Regions from separate parts of the Caballeronia jiangsuensis genome, predicted to be linked through region 2. Evidence: riboswitches for the same ligand, from Rfam matches in the RefSeq annotation. Region 2 holds a riboswitch; the other holds the start of a gene.
The links. Region 2 has a riboswitch for manganese ahead of PQR08_RS17860 (sodium:calcium antiporter). Riboswitches for the same ligand answer to the same signal wherever they lie in the genome.

Region 1 (15,320 bases), on a different contig from region 2:
TGTCGCGCGGCCGATCGGCGCGTTCGTGCTCGGCCATCTTGGCGACACGCACGGCCGCAAGAACGTGCTCGTGCTGTGCATGTTCCTGATGGGCTTTTCGACGATGGCCGTCGGCCTGTTGCCGACCTATCACAGCGTCGGCATGCTCGCGCCGGCGCTGCTCGTGATCCTGCGGCTGGTGCAGGGTTTCGCGGTCGCGGGCGAAATCTCGGGCGCCAGTTCGATGATTCTCGAACACTCGCCATTCGGACGGCGCGGCTACTTCGCGAGCTTCACGTTGCAAGGCGTGCAGGCCGGACAGATTCTCGCCGCCGCCGTGTTCCTGCCGCTCGCGTACTACATGCCCGAGGATTCGTTCAACTCGTGGGGCTGGCGCATTCCGTTCCTGCTTTCGGCGTTCGTGCTGGTCGCGGGCTACATCATCCGCCGCGAAGTGCATGAGACGCCCGCGTTCGAGAAGGAAGGCGAGAGGGGCGCCGTGCCGCGCTCGCCGATCGTCGATGCCTTCAAGTACAACCTCGGCGACATGTTCCGCGTCGTCTGCATGGCGCTGATGAACGTGATCCCCGTGGTCGCGACGATCTTCGGCGCGGCGTACGCGGTGCAGGCCGCCTACGGCGTCGGTTTTCACAAGAGCGTGTATCTGTGGATTCCGGTCGTCGGCAACATACTCGCCGTGGTCGTGATTCCGCTCGTCGGCAATCTCTCCGACAAGATCGGGCGCAAGCCGCCGATCATCGTCGGGGCGATTGCGTCGGGGCTGCTGTCCTATCTGTATCTCTACGCGATCAGCATTCATAGCGTCGGCATGGCGATCGTCGCGTCGCTGCTGATGTGGGGCGTCGTCTATCAGGGCTATAACGCGATCTTCCCGAGCTTCTATCCCGAGCTCTTTCCGACGCGCACGCGCGTGTCCGCGATGGCGATCTCGCAGAACGTCGGCACGACGATCACCGCGCTCCTGCCCGCGCTCTTCGCGACCGTCGCGCCGCCGGGATCGACGAACATTCCGCTCACGATCGGCTCGATCACGCTCGCCGTCACGATCATCTCCGCCATCGCCGCGTGGAGCGCGCGGGAGACGTATCGCATTCCGCTCAGCCAGCTCGGCGAGCAGGACGCGCGGCCGGTCGAGAAGTCCGAGTACGAGCGCCTGCGCGCGGAATCGGTCGCGAACGCCCGCGCTTCCTAGGCTTCATCTTCCCCTTTGTTGTCCTCACGGCGGCGCGTGGTCCGCGCCGTCCGCGTGCCTTCGCGCGCGCACTTTTTATCGATCTGGTGAATTCAAGTGAACACTGACTCAGGCAAGACACGTATCGCGGTGGCGGGCGCGGGCTATATCGGCCAGGCGCACATGGGCGTCGCGCAGGCGAGTGCGACATGCACGCTTTCCGCCATCGTCGATCCCGCGCCGGCGGCGACGGCCATCGCGGAGAAAGCGGGCGTGCCGCTCTACAGGACGCTCGACGAACTGCTCGCGAAGGATCGCCCGGACGGCATCGTGCTCGCGACGCCGAACCAGTTGCATGTGGAGCACGCGCGCATCTGTCTCGCGGCGCGCGTGCCGATGCTGCTGGAAAAGCCGATCGCGCCGACCGTCGAGGAAGCGCAGGCGCTCGTCGACGAAACCGAACGTTCGGGCGTCAAGGTGCTGATCGGCCATCATCGCGCGCATAGCCCGATCATGGCGCGCGCGAAGCAGGTGATCGATGAAGGACGGCTCGGCAAGCTCGTCGCGGTGATGGGCAGCGCGGTGTTCTTCAAGCCCGACGAGTATTACGCGAGCGCGCCGTGGCGGCGCGAACCGGGCGGCGGCCCGATCCTGCTCAACATGATCCACGAAGTGCATAACCTGCGCATGTTGTGCGGCGATATCGTCGCGGTGCAGGCGTTCGCTTCGCATGCGACGCGCGGCTTTCCCGTCGAGGACACTGTCGCGATCAATCTGCGCTTCGCGAGCGGCGCGCTCGGCACGTTCATGCTCTCCGACACGGCCGCGTCCCCGCGCAGCTGGGAGCAGACCTCGCAGGAGAACAAGGCGTACTCGACTTATCCCGACGAAGACTGCTACGTGATCGCGGGCACCTTCGGCTCGCTTTCCGTCCCGACGATGCGGCTCAAGTCCTACGGCCGCGCGGAAGACCGCTCATGGTGGAAGCCGTTCGAGGAAAGCATCGTGCCGATGCAGCGCGACGATCCGCTCGCGCATCAGATGGAACATTTCGGGCGCGTGGCGCGCGGCGAGGCCGAGCCTATTGTCAGCGCGCGCGACGGGCTGCAGAATCTGCGGATCACCGAGGCCATCGTGCTCGCCGCCACGAGCGGCAAGATCGTCGAGACCGCCTGAATCTTTTCAATTCCCCATCCCGTTCAAGGAAATCACATGGCAAAGATCCTGACGCTGCACGGCGTCAACCTCAACATGTTCGGCAAGCGCGACCCGAAGCAGTACGGCACGGCGACGCTCGCGCAAATCGACGAGCAAATGGCCGCGCTGGGCAAGGAGCTGGGCGTGGAGGTGGAGTGCTACCAGACGAATATCGAAGGCGAGATGTGCTCGCGGATTCATCGCGCGTTCGAGGAAAAGATCGATGCGATCGTGATCAACGCCGGCGCGTGGACGCATTACAGCTATGCGATCCGCGATGCGCTCGCCATTCTGACGGCGCCGGTCATCGAAGTGCATATGTCGCACGTTCACGCGCGGGAAGAGTTCCGCCACAAATCGGTATTCGCGGAAATCGCCAAGGGGCAGATTTCGGGCTTCGGCGTGGATAGCTATCTGCTGGGCTTGCGCGCGGCGGTCGCTGCGATCAACGCGGGCAAGTAAAGCGGAACGGGCACTGCGTTGTTTTCCGGCGAGGCGTTTGAGAGTCTCGCCGGTAGCACCGGGTCAGACCGAACGACCGAAATCCTTTGATGCATGCCGCACCGGTTCGTGGTCGCGCTGCACGCGCAACGGTTCCGGATTGCGCTGCGCCGCGCCGCGGATGAACAGCACCGCGCAGACCGCGCAAATGCCCCAGACCGCGGCGATGATCGTCAAGTAGCTCATTTCCTTCTCCCCGATGCTCCGGGCGCGGGCGGCTCGTGCCGTCACCGCTGCCCGCCTTCCGTTAGCCCTGTTGGTCCGTTACGCCTGCGACGCGGGCAGCGCCAGCAAACGTCCGATCAGCTCTTGCGCGAGCGCATGCTGCTCGGTGATGGTCTCGGCATCGTCGGCGGTGGCATCGCGCTCGCCGCGCAGCTTGCCCGCGAGGCGCATGATGTTGTCCGACGCCGACTGCAGCGCTTGCAGCAATTCAGCTTGCGTCGCTGCTGCGCCGACCTGCGATCCTTCGATGAAACACTCTGCCGTGCGATGCGGCCTGGCGTTTCCTTCCATCGTCTGATACATGGCGACCCCGTTTGTGAGTGGATGATGCGATTCTCCCGCCGACGCGCCCTTGTCAATCCTCCGAACAACACCTGATTCCAGCCTCAAATCGATTGTTGTGCGGTTCTGAAGATCGGACGCGTACTGCGGTAGGTCCGCCCATCAAGGCTTCTCGGGTCGCCGGGCGGTAAAATCGCAGATCCGTGCACAGATAATCGGCCTTTTTTGCAGCGCCCTGTGGGGTCGTCCGCACGAAAAAACAACAGTTTTCATTTCAAGAGACGCGTCAAAAGTCGGACGAAACGACCCGGTCGATCGTTCGGTCATACGAAAGCGGTAATTTTTGCGGTTCAGGCAGGCATCGACATGGTTTCAGGCAGGACGAACGACGCACCCCAACACGAAACACTCAAGCGCGGACTCAAGAGCCGCCATATCCAGCTGATCGCGCTCGGCGGCGCGATCGGCACCGGGCTATTTCTCGGCGTCGCGCAGACGATCAAGCTCGCCGGGCCGTCCGTGCTGCTCGGCTACGCGATCGCGGGTCTGATGGCGTTTTTCATCATGCGTCAGCTCGGCGAGATGATCGTCGACGAGCCGGTCGCAGGCTCCTTCAGCCATTTCGCCGACAAGTACTGGGGCCACGCCGCCGGGTTCATCTCGGGCTGGAACTACTGGGCCATTTACATCCTGGTGAGCATGGCGGAGCTATCGGCCATCGGCATCTACATGCAGTACTGGTGGCCGGGGTTGCCGACGTGGATATCGGCGCTGGGGTGCTTCGTCATCGTCAATGCGATCAACCTGACGAGCGTGAAGTCCTACGGCGAGACGGAGTTCTGGTTCGCGATCGTGAAGGTGGCGGCGATCGTCGGGATGATCCTGTTCGGCGGCTATCTGCTCGCGTCGGGCAAGGCCGGGCCGGAGGCGAGCGTCACCAACCTGTGGCGGCTCGGCGGCTTCTTTCCGAACGGCGTGCACGGGCTGGTGATGTCGATGGCCGTGATCATGTTCTCGTTCGGCGGGCTGGAACTCGTCGGCATCACGGCGGCGGAGGCGGAAGATCCGTCGCGCAGCATTCCGCGTGCGACCAATCAGGTCATCTATCGCATTCTGATTTTCTATGTCGGCGCGCTCGGCGTGCTGCTGGCGCTTTATCCGTGGGACAAGGTCGCGACCGGCGGCAGCCCGTTCGTGCTGATCTTCCGCGAGATGAACAGCACGCTCGTCGCCAACGTGCTCAACGTGATCGTGCTGACGGCCGCGCTGTCCGTGTACAACAGCGGCGTGTATGCGAATAGCCGCATGCTCTACGGTCTCGCACAACAGGGAAACGCGCCGCGCGCGCTCCTGCGTGTCAGCAGGCGCGGCATTCCGCTCGCGGCGCTGGCCGTGTCGGCGACCGTCACGGCGGCCTGCGTCGTCATCAACTACGTGATTCCGGGACGCGCGTTCGGCCTTCTGATGGGCCTCGCGGTGTCGGCGCTCGTCATCAACTGGGCGATGATCAGCATCATCCACGTGATGTTCCGCCGGCAGAAAAGCGCGAGCAACGAAACAACATCGTTTCCGAGCTTCGGCCATCCGTTCACGAACTACATCGTGCTCGCGTTTCTCGTGGGCATCGTGTGGGTCATGTACGAGATTCCGGACCTGCGCCTGTCCGTCTACCTGATCCCCGTCTGGTTGGCCGTTCTCGGAATCGGCTACTATCTCAAAAAAAGGGGCGCTGACGCGAAGCGCGCCAACCGCCTGCAATCCCGCTGATCTCTCGTCCTGACTCTCGTCCTGATACCGACACCATGTTCGAACATATCGATGCCTACCCCGGCGATCCCATCCTGTCGCTGAACGAAAATTTCCAGAAGGACCCGCGCACCAACAAGGTCAACCTGAGCATCGGCATTTACTTCGACGACGAAGGCCGCCTGCCCGTGATGCAGGCGGTGCGCGAAGCGGAACTGTCGATCCTGAAGGAACTCGGCCCGAAGCCGTATTTGCCGATGGCCGGTTTCGCGCATTATCGCGACGCGGTGCAGTCGCTCGTGTTCGGCAACGACAGCCCGTCGCGCGCGGACGGCCGTATCGCGAGCGTGCAGACGCTCGGCGGCTCGGGGGCGCTCAAGGTCGGCGCGGACTTCATCAAGCGCTATTTCCCGCAATCGAAAGTGTGGGTGAGCGACCCGACGTGGGAGAACCATCGCTTCATCTTCGAGCGCGCCGGCTTCGAGGTGAACACGTACCCTTATTACGACGAAGCCACCGGCGGCCTGCGCTTCGACGCGATGCTCGAAGCCATCGACAAATTGCCCGCGAAAAGCGTCGTTCTGCTGCACGCGTGCTGCCATAACCCGACGGGCGTCGACCTCGACCAGTCGCAATGGCTGAAGATCATCGACGTGCTGCAAAAGCGCGATCTGCTGCCGTTCGTCGATATGGCATACCAGGGCTTCGGCGCAGGTCTGGACGACGACGCGTTCGCCGTGCGCGAACTCGCGCGCCGTGGCGTGCCGGCGTTCATCGCGAATTCGTTCTCGAAGAATTTCTCGCTGTATGGCGAGCGTTGCGGCGGTCTGCACGTGATCAGCGACGACGCCGCCGAAGCCGACCGCGTGCTCGGCCAGTTGACGAGCGCGGTGCGCGCGAACTACAGCAATCCGCCGACGCACGGCGCGAAGATCGTCACGCATGTGCTGAATACGCCTGAGCTTAAGCGCTCGTGGGAACAGGAACTCGCGTCGATGTGCCAGCGCATCGCGCGCATGCGTCAGGCGATCCACGACGGCCTGAAGGATCACGTGCGCGGCGAAATGCTCACGCGCTACATCAAGCAGCGCGGCATGTTCACGTACACGGGTCTCGTCGCGGATCAAGCGGATCGGCTCAAGGAGGAGTTCGGCGTGTATATCCTGCGCTCGGGCCGCATGTGCGTCGCGGGTCTGAACGACAGCAACGTGCAGACCGTCGCCGATGCGATCGGCAAGGTGCTCGCCGCAAAATAATCGTTACAGCGCGGGACAGGACAGCACTTTCTGCGGCGGCAGGCTGCCCGGTCCCGTATCGACCTTCGTGCCGCGCGGCGGCGTCAGGATGAGCCGCGCGCTCGTCGCGCTTTCATTCGCGAGCACGTACAGGTCGCCGCTTCCCTCGGGCTGCCAGTACACGCGATACACCTCGCCGTCCTTGTAGACGTGCAGCGCGCCGTGCCGCACGGCGCCGCCCCGCCAGAAATTCACGCTTTCTCCTTCGCGCAGCGCGATCATGCCGTCCTGCCCGTTCGTCGCGCTTTCGAGCGTGCCGCAGACGGCATCGTCGGCGTGCGCGTGCGTGCACGCGACCAGCGCCGCGAGCGCGCCGGCGCGAATCGTGTTGGATGCGCGTTTCATCATCGATCGACTCCTTGCTTAAAAATGGCGCGTGCGCCGTCCCGCGCTCGTCGCAAGATATGCGCCGACGTTCCTCCGCGCGTGTGCTACTTTGAATGGAGACAGGCTTCGATCATGGAGGGTCTCATGACTGTGATCGCACCGGACGAAAGAACGGAATTCCTCGCGATTCTCGCGCGCCATCGGCTCGATGAAAGCGATTTTCTCGTGCAGGAAGGCGGCGCGTCCGACATCGTGGACGATGTTTATCCGTTGCAGGGCGTCGTCACCATCACGCGACGTTCCACGCTCAAGGAACGCGAATATCGCATCGGACACGGCACGGAATGGACCGCGGCGTTCGAAAAGGATTTGAACAAAGGCGTGTTCGGCTGAACGGGCACGCCGCAGGCAGTTTTTTCACGCACTTTTTTGAAGCGGAGCACGCGATGAGACCGACTGAATTCAACTCGTTCAAAGCGCATGTCGCGATGCTGCTGCGCGATCTGCCGCGCGGCATGACCGCCGATCTCACCGACGTCGCCGTCGCGTACTGGAACGGCACGCAAGTGGTCGGCGCGTACCTGCGCGACAACGGCCGCATCGACGAGGATTTCGATTTCGACGAAAACGCGTGGGGAAACTGGGGCGACGAATTCCTGATGTGGATGGATGCACCGCGTTTCTCCGAACGCGCCGATCTGAAGGCGGCGTTCGTCTCCGGCGTGATGCCGGCGAATGCGTGCGGCGGACTCTGGCCGCGGCCGCGCTGATCCGCAGGCGCGCACGCGCCTTTTCCAGGGCAAGTCTTCTGTAAGCACGCGTCGCACGCGTCCTCTCCCGCCGAACGGCACAGCGTTTGCTCCTACCCACGACGCGACAGCGTCCGAACCACGACCGCGCATCGGCCGTGTTCCGCCATTCATCGTCACGGAGGGTTTCAGCATGGCTGGCAACGGAAGACTTCATCCGCTCACGTTCTTCACGGCCGTCGTGTTCATCGTCATCGGCGCGTTGCTGGCGGCGGGCGGTGCGTATCTCGTCACGTTGAAAGGATCGTGGTACTACGCGATCGCGGGCGGGGCCATCGTTCTGACCGGGCTTTTGCTGCTGATACGGCGGCGCTCCGCGCTGCTGCTCTTCGCGCTCGTGCTTTTCGGCTCGACGGTCTGGGCCGTGTTCGAAGTGCATTTCGACTTCTGGCAACTGATGCCGCGCCTGTGGATCTGGCTGCTGCTCGGGATCTGGCTGCTGATTCCGTTCGTGCATCGCGGCGCGCTGTTCGGTCCGCCTTCGACCGCGCGCGCAGCGCGCACGCCGCTCGCCGCTGCGATCGTGCTCGCGCTTTTGCTCGGCATCGGCACGTATTTCATCGATCCGCACGACCGGCCGGGACGCATCGACGTGAATGTGGCCGCCGACGCGAATCAGGCCGATGCCAACGCCGCGACCGGCCGCGCGCCGGGTGACTGGATCGACTATGGCGGCTCGCCGCTCGCGCAGCGTTACGCGCCGCTCGCGCAGATCACGCCGGAGAACGCGCATCAGTTGAAAGTGGCGTGGACGTACCGCACCGGCGACATGCCCGGCCCCGACGATCCGACCGAGACCACCGACGAGAACACGCCGCTCAAGGTCGGCGACACGATCTTCCTGTGTACGCCGCACAGCAAAGTGATCGCGCTCGACGCGGCGAGCGGCAAGGAAAAGTGGCGCTTCGATCCGCAGATTCAAAGTCCGATCGGCTTCAAGCATTGGGAGCATATGACTTGCCGCGGCGTCGCTTATTACGATACGGCGATGCATCCGATGCCCGCCGAAGCCGCGACGGCTTCCGCGCCGGTCGAGGCGAGCGCGCCGGTCGCGTCATCGGACACCGAGGCGCAGGCCGCTTCCGGGCCCGTGGCCGCATCGGAGCCCGCCGCGCCGGTGCAGACGCCCGCGCAAACCACGGCGCTCGCCGAATGCCCGCGCCGTCTCTTCCTTCCGACCGCCGACGCCCGCCTGATCGCGCTCGACGCGGAAACCGGCAAACCCTGCGCGAGTTTCGGCAAGGGAGGCGCGATCGATCTGCGCGCCAACATCGGCCCGTTCACGCCGGGCGGCTATTACTCGACGTCGCCGCCGGCCGTGTTCCGCAACCTCGTGATCGTCGGTGGCCACGTGACCGACAACGAATCGAACAACGAGCCGTCCGGCGTGATCCGCGCGTTCGACGTCAACGACGGTCATCTCGTCTGGAACTGGGATCCGGGCAATCCGGACGCCACCGAACCGATCGCGGCGGGCGGCACCTATGTGCGCAATTCGCCGAACATGTGGTCGATGTTCAGCGTCGACGAGAAGCGCGGCATGATCTATCTGCCGATGGGCAATCAGACGCCCGATCAGTGGGGCGGCGAGCGCACGCCGCAGGCCGAGAAGTACGCGGCGGGCCTCGTGGCGCTCGACGCCGCGACGGGCAAGGTGCGCTGGAACTACCAGTTCACGCATCACGATCTGTGGGACATGGATGTCGGCGGGCAGCCGACGCTCGTCGACCTGCAAACGGCGCAGGGCATGCAGCCGGCGGTGATCGCATCGACGAAGCAGGGCAGCATCTACGTGCTGAATCGCGAAACCGGGCAGCCGATCGTGCCGATCAGCGAAGTGGCGGTGCCGCAGGGCGCGGCGAAGGGCGACCACAGCGCACCGACGCAGGCGGTCTCCGCGCTCAACTTCAATCCGCCGCACGTGAAGGAAGCGGACATGTGGGGCACGACGCCGTTCGATCAGCTCTGGTGCCGCATCAAGTTCAGGAGTCTGCGCTACGACGGGCCGTTCACGCCGCCATCGGAGCAGGGAACGCTCGTGTTTCCGGGCAATTTCGGCGTGTTCGACTGGGGCGGGATTTCGGTCGATCCGGTGCGGCAGATTCTCATCGCGAATCCGGATTACATGGCGTTCACGTCGAAACTGATTCCGCGCGAGAAGCTCCAGGAAGGCGCGACGAGCACGAGCGAGACGAGCGGCATCAAGCAGGCGCGCGGCACGCCGTTTGCCTATGAGATCAGTGCGTTTCTGTCGCCGCTCGGGATTCCGTGTCAGGCGCCGCCGTGGGGTTACATGGCGGGCGTCGATCTGCGCACGAACAAGATCGCGTGGATGCACAAGAACGGCACGATCATCGACAGCGCGCCGCTGCCGATTCCGATGCCGCTCGGTGTGCCGAGCCTCGGCGGGACGATCGTGACGGCGGGCGGCGTCGCGTTCCTGACGGGCACGCTCGACCGGTACGTCCGCGCCTACGACGTGCGCGACGGGAAGAAGCTGTGGGAAGCGCGCCTGCCGGCTGGCGGTCAGGCGACGCCGATGAGCTATGCCGATGCGAGCGGCAAGCAGTATCTGCTCGTGACGGCGGGCGGTCACGGTTCGCTCGGCACGAAGGCAGGCGACTACGTGATCGCCTACACGCTGCAATGAGCGATGAAGAAGGCGCGGGAATATTCTCCCGCGCCTGCGCGTTACGAACGACGGTAGGCTTCGGCCATCAGCGCGCTGACCTTGGCGCGTGCGACGAGCGCATCGCGCATGGCGGCGCGGAGCTTGGCGGCGATGAAGGAAACGAGGGCGATCGGGGTAGCGGCGATGATTCCCATGGTGGACTCCGTACTAGGGTTACTAACTAGGTAATAACCCTAGGTTAGCACATTGTGACGCATTGCAACAAATTCTTTGCGCGTGAAGTGGATCGCCGTGGCGTTGTGTCTCACCGTAGAGGAGCATGCAGATGAATACGCGGTTCCTGACTTTGGCCGCCGCAGCCGGCGTTGCGCTCGCTGTAGCGATCGTCGGTGCATGCAGCGGCGGCGGTTCCAGCGGCGATACCACGGCTGCGGCAACCGGCGGCAGCGCGCCTGCTGCGGCGTCGAGTCCTTCCGGCGCGTCCAGTCCGTCGGGCGCATCGGCGCCTGCTGCCGCGTCTCCGATGGACGTCGCTACCTGGCACAACGACATCGCCCGCACTGGGCAACAACTCGCGGAAACCGTCCTCACGCCCGCGAACGTCAATTCGGCCAGCTTCGGCAAGCTGGCGACCTTCCCCGTCGACGGCGCCGTCGATGCCCAGCCGCTCTTTCTCGCGGGCGTCCCGATTGCGGGCGGCACGCACAACGTCGTGTATGTCGCGACGGAGAACGCCAGCGTGTACGCCTTCGACGCCGACACTGGCAGCGTGCTCTGGAAAGTCTCGACGCTCGGCAACGGCGAGTCGCCCAGCGACGACCACAAGTGCACGCAGATCACGCCGACCATCGGCGTCACGGCGACGCCGGTCATCGACCGTTCGCGCGGACCGAATGGCGCGATGTATGTCGTCGGCATGTCGAAGGACGCGTCGGGCGGCTATCACCAGCGCATCCACGCGCTCGACATCGCGACAGGCGCCGAACTCTTCAACGGCCCGACCGAAATCCGCGCGACGTATCCCGGCAACGGCGCGGGCAGCCAGAACGGCACGCTCACATTCGATCCGGGCCAGTACGCGGAGCGCGCGTCGTTGCTCCTGCTCAACGGCGTCGTGTACACCTCGTGGACCTCGCACTGCGACTTCATGCCGTACACAGGTTGGGTCATGGGCTACGACGCGAACACGCTGCAACAGGCGAGCGTGCTGAACGTCACGCCGAACGGCCAGATGGGCTCGATCTGGATGAGCGGCGCGGGCCTCGCATCGGACGGCGAAGCGATCTTTTTCCTCGACGCGAATGGCACCTTCGACCCGACGCAAAACGCGCAGGAAATGCCGATCAACGGCAATTTCGGCAACGGTTTTTTAAGGCTGAACACGTCGCCACTCAGGGTGCAGGATTATTTCGAGCCCTCGAACACGGTGCAGGAATCGAATCAGGACGAGGATCTGGGCTCGGGCGGCGCGATGGTTCTGCCCGATTTCGCCGATGCGAGCGGCACGGTCCGCCATCTCGCGATCGGCGCGGGCAAGAACGCGACCATCTACGTCGTGAACCGTCTTTCGATGGGCAAGTTCGATTCGAACGCGGATCACATCTACCAGGAACTCGTCGGCCAGATTCGCGGGCCGATGTTCGGCGCACCCGCATATTTCAACAACTCGGTCTATTTCGGCGCGGTCGGCGACAGCATCAGGGCTTTCTCGGTGACGAACGCCGTGCTTTCGGGAACGCCGACGAGCCAGACATCGAACGCGTTCGCCTTTCCCGGCGCGACGCCGAGCATTTCCGCGAACGGCACGGCCAACGGCATCCTGTGGGTTGCGCAGAACGGCACGACGGGCGCCCTGCGCGCGTACGACGCGACCAATCTCGGCCGCCAGCTCTACAGCAGCAACGATGCGGGCGCGCGCGACCAGTTCGGTCAGGGCAACAAGTTCATCACGCCGATGATCGCGAACGGCAAGGTGTATGTCGGCACGAAAAACGCTGTCGCCGTGTTCGGGTTATTGCCGAAATAAGGAGAGATCGCGCACCGGAATCACGATGCGTTATATTCTTGTAGATATAACGGACTGCATCGGGTTACGGGGCATCATGGCGACTCCATCTATCGACGCACCGGGCCGCGAAGTGGCCGACGGCGGCTACGGCGCGACCATCATCACCGTGAAGGCGGCGCGCGACCACGAGCGGGCCGAATCGATACGCGATCTCGTCGATGCGCATCGGCGTTTGCAGGGCAGCGTGCTGCGTTTTCTTTCGCTCTTCGACGACGCACGCACGAGCGTCGCCCGTGACGCGCGCGAGCCCCTCGAAGCGCTCGTCGGCATGCTGGAGAAAAAGGCGCGCGCCGCGGGATTCGCGCGCATGCGCGAGTTGTGCGCGGCAGCGCAAGAGGCGCGGGTCGCGGCGCGGCAGCGCGAATGGCTTTTCTTCGATTCGTTTGGCACGGATGTGCCCGCACTGCGCGCCGCGGCGAGCGCGCTGGAGCGGCTGGACGCGACGCTCGTCGGATTGTGCGTGGAGCATGTCCTGCGCGCGAACGCGTTGCCGGGCGCGAAGACGCGAATCCGGCGCGGCTAGACCGGGGGATTGACTCTCGGCGGCACGGCGTCGAGTTGCCGGAACACGCTGAGCCAGTCTTCGAGATGCCAGGTTTTCGACACGAGTCCGTCGCGCAGTTCGTGAAACGAATGAATGGCGAAGCGGATCGGCTTCTCGGTCGCGGCGATGCCCAGCAACGGCCCGGATTGCGTGCCGCTCACTTCGGCGCGCACGCCTACGCGATCGTCCTGAACGAGCATGTCGAGAATCTCGATGTGCATGTCGGGCAGCGCGTTGGCGAGATCTTCGAAGATGGGGATCATCTGATCCGGACCGGGCTTCTGTCCAGGCGGCTCGGGAATGTACTGCCAGTCGGGCGTGACGGCCTGCCGCAAGAGCGCGACATCCTTCGTGGAAAACGCGCGATAGAGACGCTCGACCGTTTCGCGCGCGGCCGATTGAGTCAGGTGAGCTGCCGGCATGGTGCCTCCTTCACGGTGCTGTCTGCACGAGGTGGGAACGGCGGCATTGCCCGCTCACTGTACCTCAACGCATCCCATAAACGCAGGAACGGTCATTAAGCCGTGTTAAGCTTTCGTTTCTTCGCTGGGGAGTAGCCGGCCTTTCCGCAATGGAAAGGCGCTCATGTCAACACGCTCGGTCGTTCGGACCGTGGCATGAGCAACCATCACAGGTTGGCAAGACCATCGACAGAATTCGCGACCGGTCGGGCGCGCGTTCTGTCGTTCCATCTTGCCCGACCAGAGCGCTACCCGATGAATCTCGCTTCCACAATATTCCTTGCCTTCGCCATGTCCACCGACGCATTCGCCGCCGCGGTCGGCAAGGGCGCAACCCTGCACAAGCCGCGCATCGCGGAAGCGTTGAAGACCGGCGTGATCTTCGGCGTGATCGAGGCGCTGACGCCGCTCGTCGGCTGGGCGCTCGGCAAGGCGGCGGCGCAGTACGTGACGGCCTGGGATCACTGGATCGCGTTCGGCCTGCTGTTCGTGCTCGGCGCGCGCATGATCCGCGAAGGCTTCAGCGAAGCGCCCCACGACGAGGAAAAGCCCAACTCGCATTCGTTCTGGGTGCTTGCGCTCACCGGTTTTGCGACGAGCATCGACGCGATGGCGGTCGGCGCGGGCCTCGCGTTCATCGATGTCGATATCTTCTCGACCGCCGCGACCATCGGCTTCGCGACCATGCTGATGGTGACGATCGGCGTGATGGTCGGGCGGCTCGTCGGCGCGACGATCGGCAAGCGGGCGGAAATCGTCGGCGGGCTGATTCTGATCGGCGTCGGCAGCGTCATTCTGGCCGAGCATCTCGGCTATCTGAGCTGAGCCTGCGCGCCTTGTCGCCGCGCGGCGTGAAGACGGCGAGCGCGGCGGCGACGATGAAAAGCGCGGGCACATCGCCCGCCAGATGACCGAGATGACCCGCGCCGCCGAACGATTGCACGGCCATGATCGCGCCATGCACGACGCTCGACCAGACCGTGAACCAGATGAGGCTCAGATGCCGCATCGGCGCGCGCGACGCGATCAGCAGGAACACGCCGAGCGTCGCATAGATGCCGACGATCATCAGCGCATATTCGGAGCGGCCCTCGTGGGCGCTTTCCCACGCCCATCCCGAAGGCCAGAGCAGCATCAGCGGAAAGACGCCGAACAACGCGATCAGCCCGACGATGACGAGCACGATGCGCAGACAAGCGAGACGGCGGGCGTCGTTCATGGCGAAATCCTCGGCGGCGCGAAACATGAGCGCACGATACCGCGAAGTGCGCCCGGACGGCGTTGCGGTCGGCAGATGTATTCACCAAAAAACGGCGTAAATAAAATAACAACGACTGCCATTTGGCCGATACGATTCATCTATTCACTGCCTTCGAACTTTTGTCCAGCACGTCATGCCACGTCCGATTTCCGCGCGCATTCATCTCGACGCCGTTCGTCAGAACCTCCAACTCGTCAAACGCCTGGCGCCGTCGTCGCGCGTCTGGTCTGTGATCAAGGCGAATGCCTACGGTCACGGCATCGAGCGCATCTATCCGGCGCTCGCGGAAGCGGACGGCATCGCGCTGCTCGATCTCGACGAAGCCGTGCGCGTGCGCGAACTCGGCTGGGAAAAGCCGATCCTGCTGCTCGAAGGCATTTTCGAGCCCGCGGACGTCGAGACGGCAGATCGTCATCGCCTCACGGTGACGGTGCATTGCGACGAGCAACTCGCGTTGCTGAAAACGTCGCGGCCGCGCGAGCGCATCGACATCCAGTTGAAGATGAATTCGGGCATGAACCGGCTCGGCTTTCGGCCGGGCGAGTTCGAGGCCGCGTGGGAACGTGCGTCGGGCATCGAGGCGGTCGGCTCGATCGGCCTGATGAGCCACTTCGCCAACGCGGACGATGGCGCGATCGACTGGCAAACCGACGAATTCGATGTCGCCACGCGCAATCTTCCCGGCACGCGCTCGCTGTCGAATTCGGCGGCGGTGCTGTGGCATCCGCGCGCGCATCGCGATTGGGTGCGGCCCGGCACGATCCTCTACGGCGCATCGCCGACGGGCCGCGCGCGCGACAT
Region 2 (15,320 bases):
CGATCATGTTCAGGCGCAAGCTCGACATTCATCAGATGACATTCGCGCTCGGCGAAGCGCTCGCGCATCTGAACCTGCTCTGGCTCGATGGAACGTTGAAGCGTCAGACCGGCGACGATGGCGTGATCCGCTTCACGCCGGCCTGACAATATTTACTGCACCGAAACGCCGCCGAAGTTCACGCGCCCGAACGGACTCACGTTATAGCCGCTGACATTCGCACGCGTGAGCGCGGCGGCCGTCGGATAGACGAGCGGAATCCACAGCGCCTGATCGTGGATGATCTTCTGCGCATCGACATACGCCTTCGTGCGCTGCGCGACATCGGCTGTCGATTTGCCGTCGGCGATGAGTTTGTCGAGCTGGCTGTCGCAGTAGCGCGCGAAGTTGATGCCCGACTTCACCGCGTTGCAACTGAAGAGCGGTGACATGTAGTTGTCCGGGTCGCCGTTATCGCCGGCCCAGCCCATGAACAGCATGTCGTGCTGACCTTGTTTCGCTTCCTTGATCAGTTCGCCCCACTCGATCACTTTCACCTGCGCCTTCACGCCGATCTTCACGAGGTCCGCCTGCAGCAGTTCGGCGCCGGCTTTCGGATTCGGGTTCAGCACGCTGCCATTCGGGCGCACCCAGATCGTCGTATCGAAACCGTTCGGGAAGCCCGCGTCGGCGAGCAGCTTCTTCGCATCGGCGGATGAATACTTGTACGCCGTGACGTTCTTGTCGTAGCTCCACGTATTCGGCGGATACGGATTCACCGCGGGCGTGGCCGTGTTGTCGAACACGGTCTTCATGTACGTCGTGCGATCGAAAGCCATGTTGATCGCCTGACGCACCTTCGGATTATCGAGCGGCTTCTTCTGCGTATTGAGCGCGACGAACGCCGTCATGAACGCGGGCGCCTCGCTTACTTTCAGCGACTTGTCCTTCTTCGCGTCGAGCACATCCTGCGGCTTCGGCGACAGCGTGATCTGGCATTCGCCCGCCTTGATTTTTTGCGCGCGCACGGACGCATCCGGCGTGATCGCGTAGATCAGGCGGTCGATCTTCGGCTTCGGACCCCAGTACGCCGGATTGACGTCGTAGCGAATCACGGAATCCTTCGTATAGCTTTTCAGCACGAACGGCCCGGTGCCGATGGGCTTGCTGTTCAGATCGTTTTGCTGGTTCGCCTTCAGCAGCTTGTCGGCGTACTCGGACGAGTAGATCGAGGCGAATCCCATCGTGAGAATCGGCACGAAGGTCGCGTTCGGCTCGTTGAGCTCGAATTTCACGGTGTGGTCATCGACTTTCGATACGGCCTTGATGAGCTTCACGAGACCCATCGATTGCGCGTGCGGAAAGCCGCTCGCGCCCGCGACCTTGTGCCAGGGATTGCTGTCCGACAGCATGCGCTCGAACGTGAAGACGACGTCGTCGGCGGTGAGTGGACGCGTGGGCTTGAAATAGTCGGTCGTCTGAAACTGAACGTTCGGACGCAGATGGAACGTGTAGGTCAGGCCATCGCTGCTCACGTCCCACTTTTCCGCGAGCGAGGGCGCGACCTTCTTCGTGGCTTCGTCGTAGGAGACGAGCGTATTGAAGATGACATCCGCCGACGCATTGGTCGTCACGAGCGAATTGAATTGCACGACGTCGAAGCCATCCGGGCTCGATTCGGTGCAGACGGTAAGCGGCTTGGACAGCGCAAGCATCGGCGTGGCGAAGCATGCCACTGCGGCGGCTGCGGCAAAAAATTTCAGGCGCATGAGATCTCCCGATCTTCATTTTTGTTCGTGGATGAGCATGGCGCGCACGCAGCAAGCGACGCGCCCGGCGCGGCTAGATTAGCGAATGCATCGTGCGCCGACAACGATTCGATCGGCATACGCATATTCATGACATTTCTCTGCCGCACATGCGCGGCTTGCCCAAACCGGGCGCAGCAGGCTAAACTTGCGCCGTCTTTGGGGAGTAGCCTTCCTTCGTGAGCGAAGGAGAACGCGTCAACATCCTCGGCTCTGCTGCCGTGGCGCGTTCGACCAGAACGGTTTGGCGAGACCATCGATGCGCTATGTCGTTCTTGGTCGGACGGCGCGTGGCGCATCGTGGTTCGCTTGACGTCCGGCCGTGGAATCATCGTGTCCCCACAACTACAACATCCCTGTCTCTCGCGCACGCTTGCGCGCCTGTCGCATGTTTCGATGCGAGGTGCCGCATGACGATGCTCTTCCTCGAACTCGCGTTGATGCTCGCGATCATTCTGGTCGCCTCGGAGCTTTTCACGAATGCGCTCGAACATCTCGGCGAACGGCTCGGCATTTCCGAGGGCGTGACCGGATCGCTATTCGCGGCGGTCGGCACGGCGTTGCCTGAGACGACGGTGCCTATCATCGCATTGCTCGGCGGTACATCGAGCCGTGCGGTCAATGAAGAGATCGGCGTCGGCGCGATTCTCGGTGCGCCGCTCATGCTCGCGACCCTTTCCACTTGCCTGATGACGGTCGCGATTCTCAAGTCGCGCGGCTTGCGTGGACGGATCACGCCGGAGCGCAGCGGCTTCACACGCGATCTCAACTTCTTCCTGTGCGCGTTCCTGATCGCGTGCGCCGCGATGTTCGTGCCGCATCATGCGTGGGAGGTGCGTGCGCTGTTTGCGGCCGGGCTGGTTGGAGTCTATGTCGTCTATGTGATTTCGACGTTCAGGGCTTCGGCGAAGCTCGTCGAAGGCGGGCATGGAACGGAAGCGCCCGAGGCCCTGTTCGCGTCGCGTCTCGGTCTGAAGACGTCGCTCGGCACGATCATGCTGCAGTTTCTCGTCGGCATCGTGTTGCTCGTCGGCGGCGCGAAGGGATTCATTCACGGCGTCGAGGGCGTGTCGCATGCGCTGGGGATTTCGGCGCTGCTGCTGTCGCTCATCATCATTCCGATCGCCACGGAATTGCCCGAGAAGGTGAACAGCATCATGTGGGCGCGCAGAGGGAAGGACACGCTCGCGTTCGGCAACATCACCGGGGCGATGGTGTTTCAAGGGACGCTGCTGCCGGGAATCGGCATCATGTTGACGCCGTGGGAGCCGCGGATCGAGGTGCTGACCGGCGTGCTGATCACGCTCGCGGCGGCGGCGTGGTTGCGGTTCAACGCGAAAGACAATGGCGTCGTGCTGTGGGCGCTGCTCGGGAATGGCGTGCTGTACGCGGCGTATCTCGCGTTGACGCTCGGGCGCTGAGAAATAAGAAATGCCCGCCGAAGCGGGCATCAAGAGCGAAGCAGCGCGCCGGACATCGGCGCGTTGTTCTTGTTGTTCTTGGAAGTGTTATCGGCGTGAAAAGAAAAAACTTTAGGGCGTGGCGTTTAATCTGGCGGATCGAGCGCAGCCGGCCCCGGGGGGCCATTGCCGGAAGTAGCACGGTTTCCCGCCTCATCTCCGGGCTTTGGATCGCGGTCGTCGAACGGATAATTTGACGGACACTCATCTTCGGTCCGACAGGAAACCCATATGTCCGCCAGCGTACAACTTCGCGCCGTTCCTCCACGGACCGACGAACGCATTTACGTCACCCAGCCGCACCTGCCGCCGCTCGCGGAGTTCCTGCCTTATTTGCAGGAAATCTGGTCGAGCAAGATCCTGACCAATGGTGGACCGTTTCACCGCCAGCTTGAGCAGGCGCTATGCGACTATCTCGGCGTGAAGTATCTCTCGCTGTTCGCCAACGGTACGCTTGCTCTCGTCACTGCTCTGCAGGCGCACCGCATTACCGGTGAAGTCATCACGACGCCGTACTCGTTCGTCGCGACGGCCCATTCTCTGCTCTGGAACGGCATCAAGCCGGTGTTCGTCGATATCGATCCGAACACGTTGAATCTGGATCCGAAGAGGATTGAGGAAGCGATCACGCCGCAGACGACCGCAATCATGCCCGTGCATTGCTACGGCCATCCCTGCGACGTCGAAGCGATTCAGAAAATCGCGGACAACTACAACCTGAAGGTCATCTACGACGCGGCCCACGCCTTTGGCGTGCGCACCGAATCGGGCAGTGTGCTGCAGCACGGCGACCTCTCCGTACTCAGTTTTCATGCGACGAAGGTGTTCAACACGTTCGAGGGCGGCGCGATCATCTGTCCCGACGCGAAAACGAAACAGCGAATCGATCATCTGAAGAACTTCGGTTTCGTGGATGAAGTCACGGTCGTGGCGCCGGGAATCAACGGCAAGATGAGCGAGGTGAACGCCGCGTTCGGCATGCTGCAGCTTCAGCACATCGACGCCGCGCTGGAGTCGCGCAAGAAAATCGACGCGACGTATCGCAGGCTGCTAAGTCAGGTTCGAGGTATCCGATGCCTTGGCGACAGCGGCGAAACGGTGGCCAACTATTCCTATTTCCCGATTCAAGTCGATGCCGACTTTCCGCTGAGCCGCGACGCGCTCTACGACAAGTTTCGCGAACAGGAAATCATCGTCCGTCGCTACTTCTATCCGCTGATCTCCGATTTCCCGATGTATCGGGGACTGCCGTCAGCGCATCGAAGCAACTTGCCTTGCGCGGCGGATGCCTCGTCCAAGGTGCTGTGCCTGCCTATTTACCCGGGGCTGTCCGAGGCAGATATCGACAGGATCGTCGAGGTCATCGAGAGCTGCTGAGCCGCGCGACACCGATGACCGCGCTTAGGTCATAGGTCGAACAACGCCCCCTTCTGACGTCATCTTCGGAGATGAACGTTGATGCCTAGACCGCACACTTGCGGTATTCCAAGTAACACAGAACATCATGAATAGCCATCTGTCGCTCGCCGAAGCCGTCGCCCTTGCATCTCCGTCCGAACAGGATATCGTCGTCGCCCTGAAAACCGCGCTGCAGCATCAGCAAAACGGCGAGCACGGCGAGGCCGAGCGTCTGTATCTCGGCATTCTGGCGGCAATGCCCGGTCAGCCGGACGCGAACTTTCATCTTGGGACGCTGTACGTGCAAACCGGCAGTCCGTCCAGGGCGCTGCCTCACTTCGAAGCGAGCATCGGGGCAATACCGCAGAACGGTCAGTACTGGTTCGCCTACGTCAACGCGCTGATCGAGGACAAGCAGGTGTCGGCGGCCTGGATCGCTTTCGAAATCGGTCAGAAGCACGGACTCGAAGGACCCCTGGCGGACCACCTGATCAGACGTATGACGGGTGCGGTCGAAGTGAGCTTCGTGCCTGCCGCCGCGCCGACTCCGGCGCCGGTCGTCGATACCAAGGTCAGGAAAGTTGGCGCGACAGGAATCCGCCGCCCTTCGACGCGCGAGATCAATCACTTTTCGGCTTTGTTCAACAAAGGCCAGTTCGGGGACGCTGCCAAAGCCGCGTCCACCATGACCCAGCGCTATCCGCAGGACGGAAGTGCGTGGCGTTGCCTGGGTGTTGCGCTCAATCGCGATGGCCGGCATGGCGAGTCCGTCGCGCCGCTGAAAAGTTCGATCGAACTGGAACCGGGCGACATTCAGACTCGGGTGTTGCTCGCCGATACACTCGTGGTTCTGGGGCAGCACGGCGCCGCGGAAAGCGAGTGCCGGACCATTCTGGAAAGCGCTCCGGACCGTGCTGAAGCTTACCGCATCATGGGCATTGCGCTGGGTGGCCTGGGAAGGTTCCACGATGCCGTGGCCTCGTGCCGCCGGGCCATCGAACTGGCGCCGTCCTCATCGGGAAACCACGGGACGCTCGGGATGCTGATGCTCGAGGCCGGCATGATGTCCGAGGCGGCAGAACATCTGCGCCGTGCAGTCGAGGTCAACCCCGGCGACGCCGCTTCCCACAGCAATCTGCTGTTCTGCCTCGTGCATCAAACGGACATCGATCAGGGCGCCTTGCTCGCGGAGCATCGGAACTTCGCACATCACCACGAGGCATCGATTCCGAAGCTCCAGTTGAAGCGTCAAATCGATCGATCCCCCGGCCGAATCCTGCGGGTCGGTTTCGTCTCGGGCGACCTTTTCACTCACGCGGTGGCGTCTTACGTGCTGCCCGTGCTGAAGAGCATGGCCGACGACTCGAGCATTCAAACCTATATCTACTACAACCACACGGTCGAGGACGCGACGACCCAGCGGTTCCGCGCCTGTACTTCGCACTGGCGTCAGGTTTCGAGAATGTCCGACGAGCAGCTCGCGCGCACGATTCAAACCGACGGCATCGACATTCTCGTCGATCTGTCGGGCCATACCGGTCGCAACCGGCTGCTGTCCTTCGTCCGCAAACCCGCACCGATTCAGGCCAGCTGGATTGGTTATCCGGCAACGACAGGGCTGTCGACGGTCGACTATTACCTCGCCGATCGCTTTTTCGCGCCGCTTGAACTGGTGTCCGGTCAACTCACCGAAAAGATCGTGCATCTGCCTGCGATCGGACCGTTCATCCCCGCGGAGAACAGCCCGCCAGTCAACCTCTTGCCGGCACTCCACAATGGATATGTCACCTTCGGCAGCTTCAACCGCATCAACAAGCTTCGCCCGGACGTGATTGCGCTTTGGGCGAAAGTGATGCATGCGGTGCCGAATTCCAGGATGCTCATCGGCGCAATGCGCAGAGAGGGTGACCAGTCCGATGAAGCGAGGGTGACCAAATGGTTCGCCGACGCGGGCATATCGCAATATCGGCTTGCGTTCCGGCAGCGATCGAGCGTCTCCGTGTATTTGCAGCAGCACCATCAGGTCGACATGTGCCTCGATGCATTTCCGTATTCGGCTTCGACCACCACGCTCAACGCGCTGTGGATGGGCGTGCCGACATTGACGATGGTCGGCGACTCGCTCGTCAGCCGCGCCTCGACCGCATGGACGGCGCATGTCGGGCTCGATCGCTTCGTCGCGCGAGATCAGGACGATTTTGTTCGATTGGCCGTATCGACCGTGGGCGAGCTTGCCACGCTCAACGAAATCAGGCTGGGCCTGCGCGATCGCTGCCGTCAGTCGGCCGTGTTCCAGCCGGATGTGGTTGCCGAAGGCGTCTCTCGTGCATTCAGAACGATGTGGCAACGATGGTGTGACGGACTGCCCGCTGCGCATATCGACGCAACCGGAAGTCCGATCGACGGTTGAGCGATTGCACGAGCTTGTCGATGTAGTTTCGAATGGCCGCGGGAGACGGGAAGTCGCCGCGGCTTTCGTCATTGAGGCGACCCAGGCGAGTCTTCATGCTCGGCGCCATTCGTGCCGGCCGCCGCTCAAGCCTTCTTTCGCACGAGCGGGCGAGCCGGATTTCCGACGACCGTGACACCCGGCGGAACGTCTTTCGTGACGACGGCGCCCATGCCGACGGTCGCCCCTTTTCCGATGCGCAGCGGCTTGTCGGGCGAGCCCTGCCTCAGAACGGCTCCGGTGCCGATATAGACGTCGTCCTCGATGACGACGCGCCCGTTACACGATACCCGTGGCGCGAACGTGACGAAGTCGCCGACGATGCAGTCGTGCGCCACGTAGCTATAGGTGTTGCACTGGAAGTGGCGACCGATCCTCACATTCGATCTGCACATGGAAAAGTCGCAGAACACGGCGCCTTCACCCACCTGCACGTCATCCTGACAGACGTATGTCGATGCAGCCAGCGTCCCGAATACCAGCTCCTCGCGCTCACAGCGTTCCACGATGGATCGGCGCGCCGGTGACGAGCCGAGCGACACGATTACCTCACGGTCTCTATGCCGGGACGAGATGAGGTCAGTGAACGAGATCACGGCTACACCGTTCTTTTCCGTGCCGATTTCGCATGCCGTGTCTGACACGAAGACGATATCCGGCGGGACGTCGGAAAGGCTGGCGCGAGTTCTTGCCAGAGGCAGAAGCTCCCGGCCGGAACCTCCGCAACCATAGATTGCGATGCGCTCCATTGTTCACTCCAGATCGAGGGAGAAATTCAGATAACCCATGGCGTGTGAGCCGACTTTGTCGAGGGGTCATTGATTGTAGGCGATCCCGCGACGAGCAGGTTTTGCAGCGCTGCCGTCGGGCAAGGAGGAAAGGGCTGCGAGTAAACGGAAAACGGGCGCGGATTCACATCCGCGCCCGTCTGCTCCGCCCGATCGACCGGCGCCGCTACTGGCGCGCGTCAACGATTCAAGCCAGGGCTTCCGCTTCGGCGATCGTCAATTTCTCAGGCAAGGCTGCATCGAAGAATCGCAGATCGACGGCCATTAGATCCATCTCGTAGTAGAAGAAGATGTATCCCTGATCGACGAGATCGCTCGCGAGCGCGGCATGTTCTTCCTGCGACAGGTTCACGACCTCGATATTGATGACTTTCGGACGATATGCCGTGAAATCGAATTGCCGGAATACCCGGTAATCGAACCCTTCCGTATCGATCTGCAAAACGTCGATGTGCGACACCGCGTTGCGATCGAGGACAGCGCGCAACGGCAATCCCTCGACCATCTGAACTTCGACGTAGTCCTCAAAATCCTTCAGTTTCGTGTCGCTGAAGGTCGACATTCCGCCGAGCCAATGCGGCAGATTATGTTTGCGGATGGTCTCCTGTGTAACCCGGTACAAGGGGAAACTGCCAGCTTGTTCCGCGATCGCCACGTTCTCGAAGATCAGTCCGTTGGTCCCGGCGTAGTTCGCCTTGAGTTGGACCATCATGTCGGGGAGCGGTTCGATGAGGATGCCCTTCCAGCCAAATTGCTTCACGTAAGGATGAATCGGGTCATAGCTCTTGCCATCCATTGCGCCAACTTGAATGAAATCGACCTTCTGGGTGCGCTCGCTGAGGATCTGGAAAATATCGCCGGGCGTGTTCCAGGATAGCCAGCCTTGCCGCTCCAGCACGGAACGCTTGTAGTCGTGATAGCGACCTTTCGAGTGCTTGACCGTCGTCACGACCCAGGTCAGCGCATCATCCGAATGGCTGATATCGAACAGCTTCTTTCCGCCTTGCCACGACCCGGCGGGTGCATTGGCCAGCACTTCGTCGAATGCAACCGAGAGACCGATCTGATCCAGAAACCACAGTCGATTGTGCTGAGCCAGATTGTGCTGGATCAAAGCGGCAGCCAGACTGATATAGCGGCGACTGATTTCCGTCGGGGCGAGATAGACGAAGCCGCCGGGCACTTTCTCCCAGAACGGCGCAAACGGCAGGTCGGTGGTGATCACATCGGCATGCAGATCGTGCTCGGCAATCCACTTCCGCCAGCTTTTGCGGAACAGGCAATCGGCGTCGACGACCATCACTGGCGCGTTAAGCATCTCGAGCAATTGCGACGCGACCACGAAGCGGCGCGACGCGAAATAGACGTTCGCTCCTTCCTTTACCCAGGTCGGTTCCTCGAACGTCGCGGTGATCGTCAATTCCGGGAAGCGCTCGTACAGTTGCGTCACATAAGCGCGAACACTCGGATTCGGGGCGTAGAGATGCAGGTGAACGCACAGTTCTTCTGCATTGGTTTCGCGCAACGAACCGATCAGCGCGAGCGCATGCGCGAAGAAGTAATTTTCATCGCACGCGATCAGAGCGGTCGGGCGGCTTCGCACACCGGCCTCAGGCCGGATGAGCCAATTCAATGAAGGCAACGGAGCGTGCGCGGCGACCGGCGCGGTGAGAATCGAGAAATCGACGGGATCGGTCGGACGCTCGCCCAGCTTGTAGGCGCAAGCCATGCCCATCAGCGAAACCGTCGGATTGCGCGCCTGCACGTTTGCCGCAAAGAGTCGTTCGAGGAACGGCAGCGCTGCTTCGTAGTCGCCGGCGATCGTCGAGACCATCGACATCATCATTTGCAGCGTCGCTGATTTCTCGACCAGCATGGGCACCTGGTTCAGCAGCGCGATCATCGCTTCGATTTCGCCGAGCCGATACAGCAACTGAGCGGCGATCACGACATATTGCTCGGTCGGATCGAGGCTCAGCACGCGATCGACACCGGTCTTGATGGCATCGACGAGCGGACGCTGCAATGGCGTTTGCAGTCCGTCGCGGGAAGCGTCGAACGCCAGGTTCGCTTGCGAGATCAGCAGCAGCATCAGTTTGAGCGCTGCGTCCTTGTTTGCCGGCAGCCCGGAGTGCACGGGCATCAGATGTTCGGCGAGCGCGGCGGTATCGCACGAATTCAGCGCCGTCTGGACGAGTTCCCGCGGCAGGTTGCCGATCGCCGGAAAGGAGAATTCCCGGGTGAAGACATCCCGGTAATACTGATGCATTTTTTCGGCTGCTTCGTATTGCGACATCTGCGTCCCTCGACCGTTTCGCTAGTTGGCGGTCGCCCGAAAACGGGTAACCTGTGTAGCAAAATTCTAGCGAGGGTCTTGCGCGGACAAAGCGTCGAACTGGAGGGCAAACACGAGCCAATTCACGAGACGAGTGTGACTGGCAGCGGGGCGCGATCACCGTGCCCGATTCGACCTCGCACCGCGCCCAGTGACGTTCAGAACCGCGCCGCCTGGTGATATCGGCCAGCGGCATTTGCCTTGTCCATCGCGAGGCGATAGCCGGTCGAGAGCAGCACGTTCGCCTCTTGCACTTGCGACATCATCGACTCGATGCTCGCCTGAATCTTGCGGATGATGACGAGCGCGTCGGCGGACTGCTCCGCTCCGATCTGCATGACGAGCGGCGTGCGCGCCTGCGTGAGTTCGGCCGCTTTCACCCAGTCCTCCGCGGCGACAGCGGCTTCGATGGCCTCGGTCAGTGTCCAGGCGTGCTGGATCAATTCGTACTGGTTCATGTTCGACTCCGGTATTCGCGCTTACTTCGCGTTCGTGGCCATTGCGCCCGCGCTGTTGGTGCCGCCGAACAGCTGCGTCAGGTAGCTCGACTGAGTCTGCATCTGCGACATCAGCGTGTTGAGCGCCGTGAACTGCGTGTTGTATTGAGTGGTCAACTGCTGCGTGTACGAGGTGAGCTGCGTCTGCTGATCCGAGATGCTCTTCAGGTCGGCGTTCAGGGCCGTCGTGCGGGTGTCGATGAGGCCGCCCGTCGCAAGATAACTCGTCAGGCTCGTGTTCAGTTGCGCCGCGACGCCGTTGCTCGAATTGAACAGCTGGGCTACCGTGCTGGTGCTATTGGTGAGGGCATCGGTCAGCGCGTCTTCATCGGTTTTCAGCGTGCCGTCCGGTTGCAACGTGATGCCGATGGACGCGAGGTTCACCTGATTGGTCCCACTGCCGATGCCCTTGCTGATCGTGCTCGAAATCGTGTTCTTGATCGCGTTCATCATCGAGTCGCCGAGCAGCGCGCCTTGCGAGCTGGCCGTCGAGTCGTACGACGTGAGCGACGCCGCCGTCGTGATGAAGTTGTTGTACGCCGTAACGAATGCGTCGATCGTCGTCTTCTGACCGCTGATGTCCTGACCGATCGTCAGATTCTGCGTGGTGCCAACCGAGTCCGACGTGAGCGACATGTTGAGGCCGGTGATCGCGCCCTTGATCGAATTCGACGCGCTCGTGATCGCCGTGCCCGCGACCGTCAGATGCGCGTCCACGCCCGAGGTCGTCTGCTTCCAGCCATTCGTGCCGTCGATGGTCGTGTGCTCGGGCACGGTGATCGTGCTGTTCGGATCGTTCGGGGCGGGATCGGTCGTCGTGGTCGACGAGGTGACCGCGAGCTTGTTGATCGGCGAATTGGTGGAGCTGGCGTCCGGCGTGACGCCGATGTTGATGGCGTTGGCGAGTCCCGTCGACGAGGAGCGCAGCACGAGGTGCGCGCCGTCCGTGCCGTTGACGATGGTTGCCGTGACGCCCGGATTGTCGGACGCCGAATTGATCGCGTTAGCGATGCCCGAGAGCGTGTTGTTGCTGCTGTCGAGCGTGATCGTGCTTTGCTTGTTGCCGACCTTGATGGTCATCGTGCCGGAGCCGAGATTGTCCGTCGTCGAGAAGACGCCGGACGTCAGCGACTGCGCCGACGCGATGTTCGTCACGTTGACCGCATAGCTTCCTGCTACCGCGCCGGTGGTGGTGGATGCCGTGAGACCCTTGCCGTCCGAAGTCGCGGTGAACGACGACATGGACGTGCCGTCGGCCAGCTTCGAGAGCGAGCTTTGCAGCAGCGAGAGGACAGACTTGAGCGAACCGACCGCGGTGAGCTGCGTGTTGTCGGCTGTCTGCTTGTTGGTGAGCGCGGCGGTCTGTCCGGCGACCTTCGCATTGACGAGCGCCGAAACGAGCGAGTTCACGTCCATCGTCGAATTCGTCGAACCGCTGATGATCGACTGCGCAGCCTGTTGTACGGCGCTGTTCGGATCGACAGTGGTGCCCGATGTGGAGGTCGTGGCTACGGTGGTCATGTGTACTCCGTTCGTTGCGTGTGGCGTTTGTCTGAATGTGGGCGAAAAACGCTGGGTTTTCCGCAAACGCGAACCGGGAGACGAGCTCCCGGTGCGCTGACTTGCTGCTTCGTTGCTTCTGTGTTGCGACGTTTCGTCATGAACGGCGCGCGTTTCAAGTAATTCGCGCGCCGCTTACTGCATCTGCGATGTTGCTTAGCCGAGGAGCTTCAGCACTTGCTGCGGCATCGAGTTGGCTTGCGCCAGAACCGAGATACCGGCTTGCTCGAGCACTTGCGCCTTGCTCAGGTTCGCGGTTTCTTGCGCGAAGTTCGCGTCCATGATCTGCGACTGAGCCGACGACAGGTTGGTCGCCTGAGCCGACTGAGCCGACGCGACCGACGAGAAGCGGTTCTGCGTGGCGCCCAGGCTTGCCTGGAGCGTGTTGATCGTCGCGAGAGCGTTGTCGACCGAGTAGATCGCGGATGCTGCGCCACCGCTTGCCGAAACGTCGATGCTGTTGATGTTCGGAACCGATGCGGCCGTCTTCAGGGTCGCCACTTCCGTGACTTGGGTACCCGAGGTCGGAGCCGAGCCGCCGCTGAATGCTGCGCCGTTGAGCGTGAAGTTGCCGCCCGTCGTGGAGCTGAACAAGTTCGAGCCCGTGAACGCATTGCCGGCGTTGTCCTCGTAGGTGAAGCCGCCGCTGCCGTCGGCCTTCACGGTCACCGAAGTGATCGTGCCGCCGGTGGTGTACGCACCGTTGGTGCCCAGCGACAAGCCGTCGATCGTACCCAGCGTGGTGCCCTTGGACGGCGTGCCGAGTGCCGTAGCCGACACGTTCGCGCTCGACAGATCAACCGAAATGCTCTGGCCGACGTTCGCGCCAACCTGGAACGACAGGCTGCCTGCCGAGCCATCGAGAAGGCTCTTGCCGTTGAACGTCGTTTGCGACGAAACACGGTTGATTTCGCTGATACGCTGCGTCACTTCCTGTTGCAGTGCAGCCTGGTCCGACGTCGAGAGCGAGCCGCTCGAAGCCTGAACAGCCAGCTGACGAATACGCTGCAGGTTGTCGGCGATTTGCGACAGACCGCTGTTTGCGGTTTGAACGAGCGACACGCCGTCGTTGGCGTTCGACACGCCCTGGTTCAGGCCGTTGATCTGCGCCGTCATGCGGGTGGCGATCGCGAGGCCGGCTGCGTCATCCGCGCCGCTGTTGATGCGCTTGCCGGACGACAGGCGGGTGATGGCCGACGACAGCGCGCTTTGCGTGCCGTTGAGGTTCTGCTGGGCAACCAGCGAATTGATATTGCTATTGATACCGATCATTTTTGCTCTCCTGGGAGACTTTGTCTGGCTTTGGCTTTGGCTTTGGCACCGAGTGTTGCCTGGCGGTCCTGCGCTCGGTGATAGCCGGCCGCCTACTTGTGGTTATCGGGCCCCACGAAAAAAACTTAAGCCCTTCGCAAACGATTTGTGTAATGAATGCGGTCGTAAGCCTGCGAACGCTCGCCCAGCAAGGAGCCGGTTTCGCGCGTATGCTTTTCGGTCCGTTCTTTTCGCGCATTCGGAGCACACATGCAGACACGCAGCATCGGCACATCGGACCTGAAGATCGCGCCGCTCGTCTTCGGCGGCAACGTATTCGGCTGGACTGCCGACGAGCGCACGTCGTTCTCGATCCTCGACGCGTTCGTCGACCACGGCCTGAATTTCATCGACACCGCGGACGTCTATTCCGCCTGGATCGAGGGGCATCAGGGCGGCGAATCGGAGACGATCATCGGCAAGTGGTTCAAGGAAAGCGGCAAGCGGCATCGGGTCGTGCTCGCGACAAAAGTCGGCAAGCTCGGCACGCGCGCGGGGCTTGCGGCGGCGAACATCGCGGCGGCCGTCGACGATTCGCTGCGGCGTCTCAAGACCGATTACATCGACGTCTACTTCTCGCATTACGACGACGAGAACACGCCGCTCGATCAGACGCTCGACGCGTATCAGAAGCTCATCAAGGCGGGGAAGGTGAGGGTGATCGGCGCGTCGAACTACACGGGCGAGCGGCTCGATACAGCGCTTGCGATCGCGAAGGAGTCGGGCCTGCCGGCGTATCAGATCCTTCAGCCGGAATACAACCTCTACGATCGCGAAGGCTACGAAACCGGTCTGGAGCCGGTGGCGCAACAGCACAAGATCGCGGTCGTGCCGTATTACGGGCTCGCGAGCGGTTTTCTGTCGGGCAAGTACCGGTCGAAGGAAGACACGCGGCACAAGGCGCGCGGCTCGCGTGTCGAAAAATATCTGAACGCGCGCGGCTTCAGGATTCTCGATGCGCTCGACGAAGTCGCGAAGCGCAACGACACGACGCCCGCGACCGTCGCGCTCGCATGGATGATCGCGCGTCCGAGCGTGACGGCGCCGATCGCCAGCGCCACGTCGGTCGGGCAACTCGAAAGCCTCGCTGCCGCGACGCGCCTGCAACTCGCCACCGACGACATCCAGCTCCTCGACGAAGCCAGCGCGTGGCAGAAATAAATCTGTTGCATCAATGGGTTGGATGGATCGGGGGGAGTTGGCAGTGGTGCGGTGTTCTGGTAACATCGCGCCCGAATCGAGAAATGTGCCCGATTTCCTGCCTTCGCCGCTGAGAATGACAACGTCAACAAGCAGCGGCGAACGGCTCCGAAACGCGCGTTCGTGTGGTTCCTTCGAAAGCGCATGCCGCTTTGGCGGCTGAATCCCAACGATCTCTTTTCCGGCCTCCGTGGCCGCTTTGCTCGTGTCCGCCGCGCCATTTCATGTCCGGCGGACGATCGGAGTGCCGGGGCGCGGCAGCTCTATCGTCGCGCGCTTGAAAATACGTTTAGCAAACTCAGGATTTACATGACCACTATCGTCCTCAAAGAAAACGAGCCGTTCGATGTCGCGATTCGGCGTTTCCGCCGCACCATCGAGCGCAATGGCCTCATCGCCGAACTGCGCGAGCGCCAGTCGTACGAAAAGCCGACCACCGAGCGCAAGCGCAAGAAGGCAGCCGCTGTCGCGCGTCTGCGCAAGCGCCTGCGCAGCCAGATGCTGCCGAAGAAGATGCACTAAGCGTCTCTGGCCG

Region 1: it holds a riboswitch for manganese, as region 2 does, so the genes downstream of both, mntP (manganese efflux pump MntP) here and PQR08_RS17860 (sodium:calcium antiporter) in region 2, are expected to answer to the same signal.

What each region holds. Positions count from the first base shown of each region.
Region 1 is NZ_JAQQDB010000021.1:33,768-49,087, reverse strand. It holds gene PQR08_RS22045 (MFS transporter) at 1-1,192, shown strand, start outside; gene PQR08_RS22040 (Gfo/Idh/MocA family protein) at 1,289-2,347, shown strand; gene aroQ (type II 3-dehydroquinate dehydratase) at 2,384-2,830, shown strand; gene PQR08_RS22030 (hypothetical protein) at 2,894-3,046, opposite strand; gene PQR08_RS22025 (hypothetical protein) at 3,134-3,397, opposite strand; gene PQR08_RS22020 (amino acid permease) at 3,743-5,143, shown strand; gene PQR08_RS22015 (amino acid aminotransferase) at 5,179-6,378, shown strand; gene PQR08_RS22010 (hypothetical protein) at 6,382-6,765, opposite strand; gene PQR08_RS22005 (hypothetical protein) at 6,889-7,137, shown strand; gene PQR08_RS22000 (hypothetical protein) at 7,191-7,514, shown strand; gene PQR08_RS21995 (membrane-bound PQQ-dependent dehydrogenase, glucose/quinate/shikimate family) at 7,687-10,203, shown strand; gene PQR08_RS21990 (hypothetical protein) at 10,245-10,379, opposite strand; gene PQR08_RS21985 (outer membrane protein assembly factor BamB family protein) at 10,511-12,211, shown strand; gene PQR08_RS21980 (hypothetical protein) at 12,288-12,776, shown strand; gene PQR08_RS21975 (ester cyclase) at 12,773-13,219, opposite strand; yybP-ykoY riboswitch at 13,334-13,505, shown strand; gene mntP (manganese efflux pump MntP) at 13,514-14,083, shown strand; gene PQR08_RS21965 (DUF6632 domain-containing protein) at 14,049-14,477, opposite strand; gene alr (alanine racemase) at 14,653-15,320, shown strand, end outside.
Region 2 is NZ_JAQQDB010000015.1:112,358-127,677, forward strand. It holds gene PQR08_RS17850 (MBL fold metallo-hydrolase) at 1-146, shown strand, start outside; gene PQR08_RS17855 (ABC transporter substrate-binding protein) at 153-1,748, opposite strand; yybP-ykoY riboswitch at 1,935-2,104, shown strand; gene PQR08_RS17860 (sodium:calcium antiporter) at 2,198-3,208, shown strand; gene vioA (dTDP-4-amino-4,6-dideoxy-D-glucose aminotransferase VioA) at 3,479-4,624, shown strand; gene PQR08_RS17870 (tetratricopeptide repeat protein) at 4,752-7,055, shown strand; gene PQR08_RS17875 (acetyltransferase) at 7,181-7,843, opposite strand; gene PQR08_RS17880 (FkbM family methyltransferase) at 8,070-10,178, opposite strand; gene PQR08_RS17885 (flagellar protein FliT) at 10,376-10,675, opposite strand; gene fliD (flagellar filament capping protein FliD) at 10,697-12,235, opposite strand; gene PQR08_RS17895 (flagellin) at 12,431-13,546, opposite strand; gene PQR08_RS17900 (aldo/keto reductase) at 13,796-14,746, shown strand; gene rpsU (30S ribosomal protein S21) at 15,095-15,307, shown strand.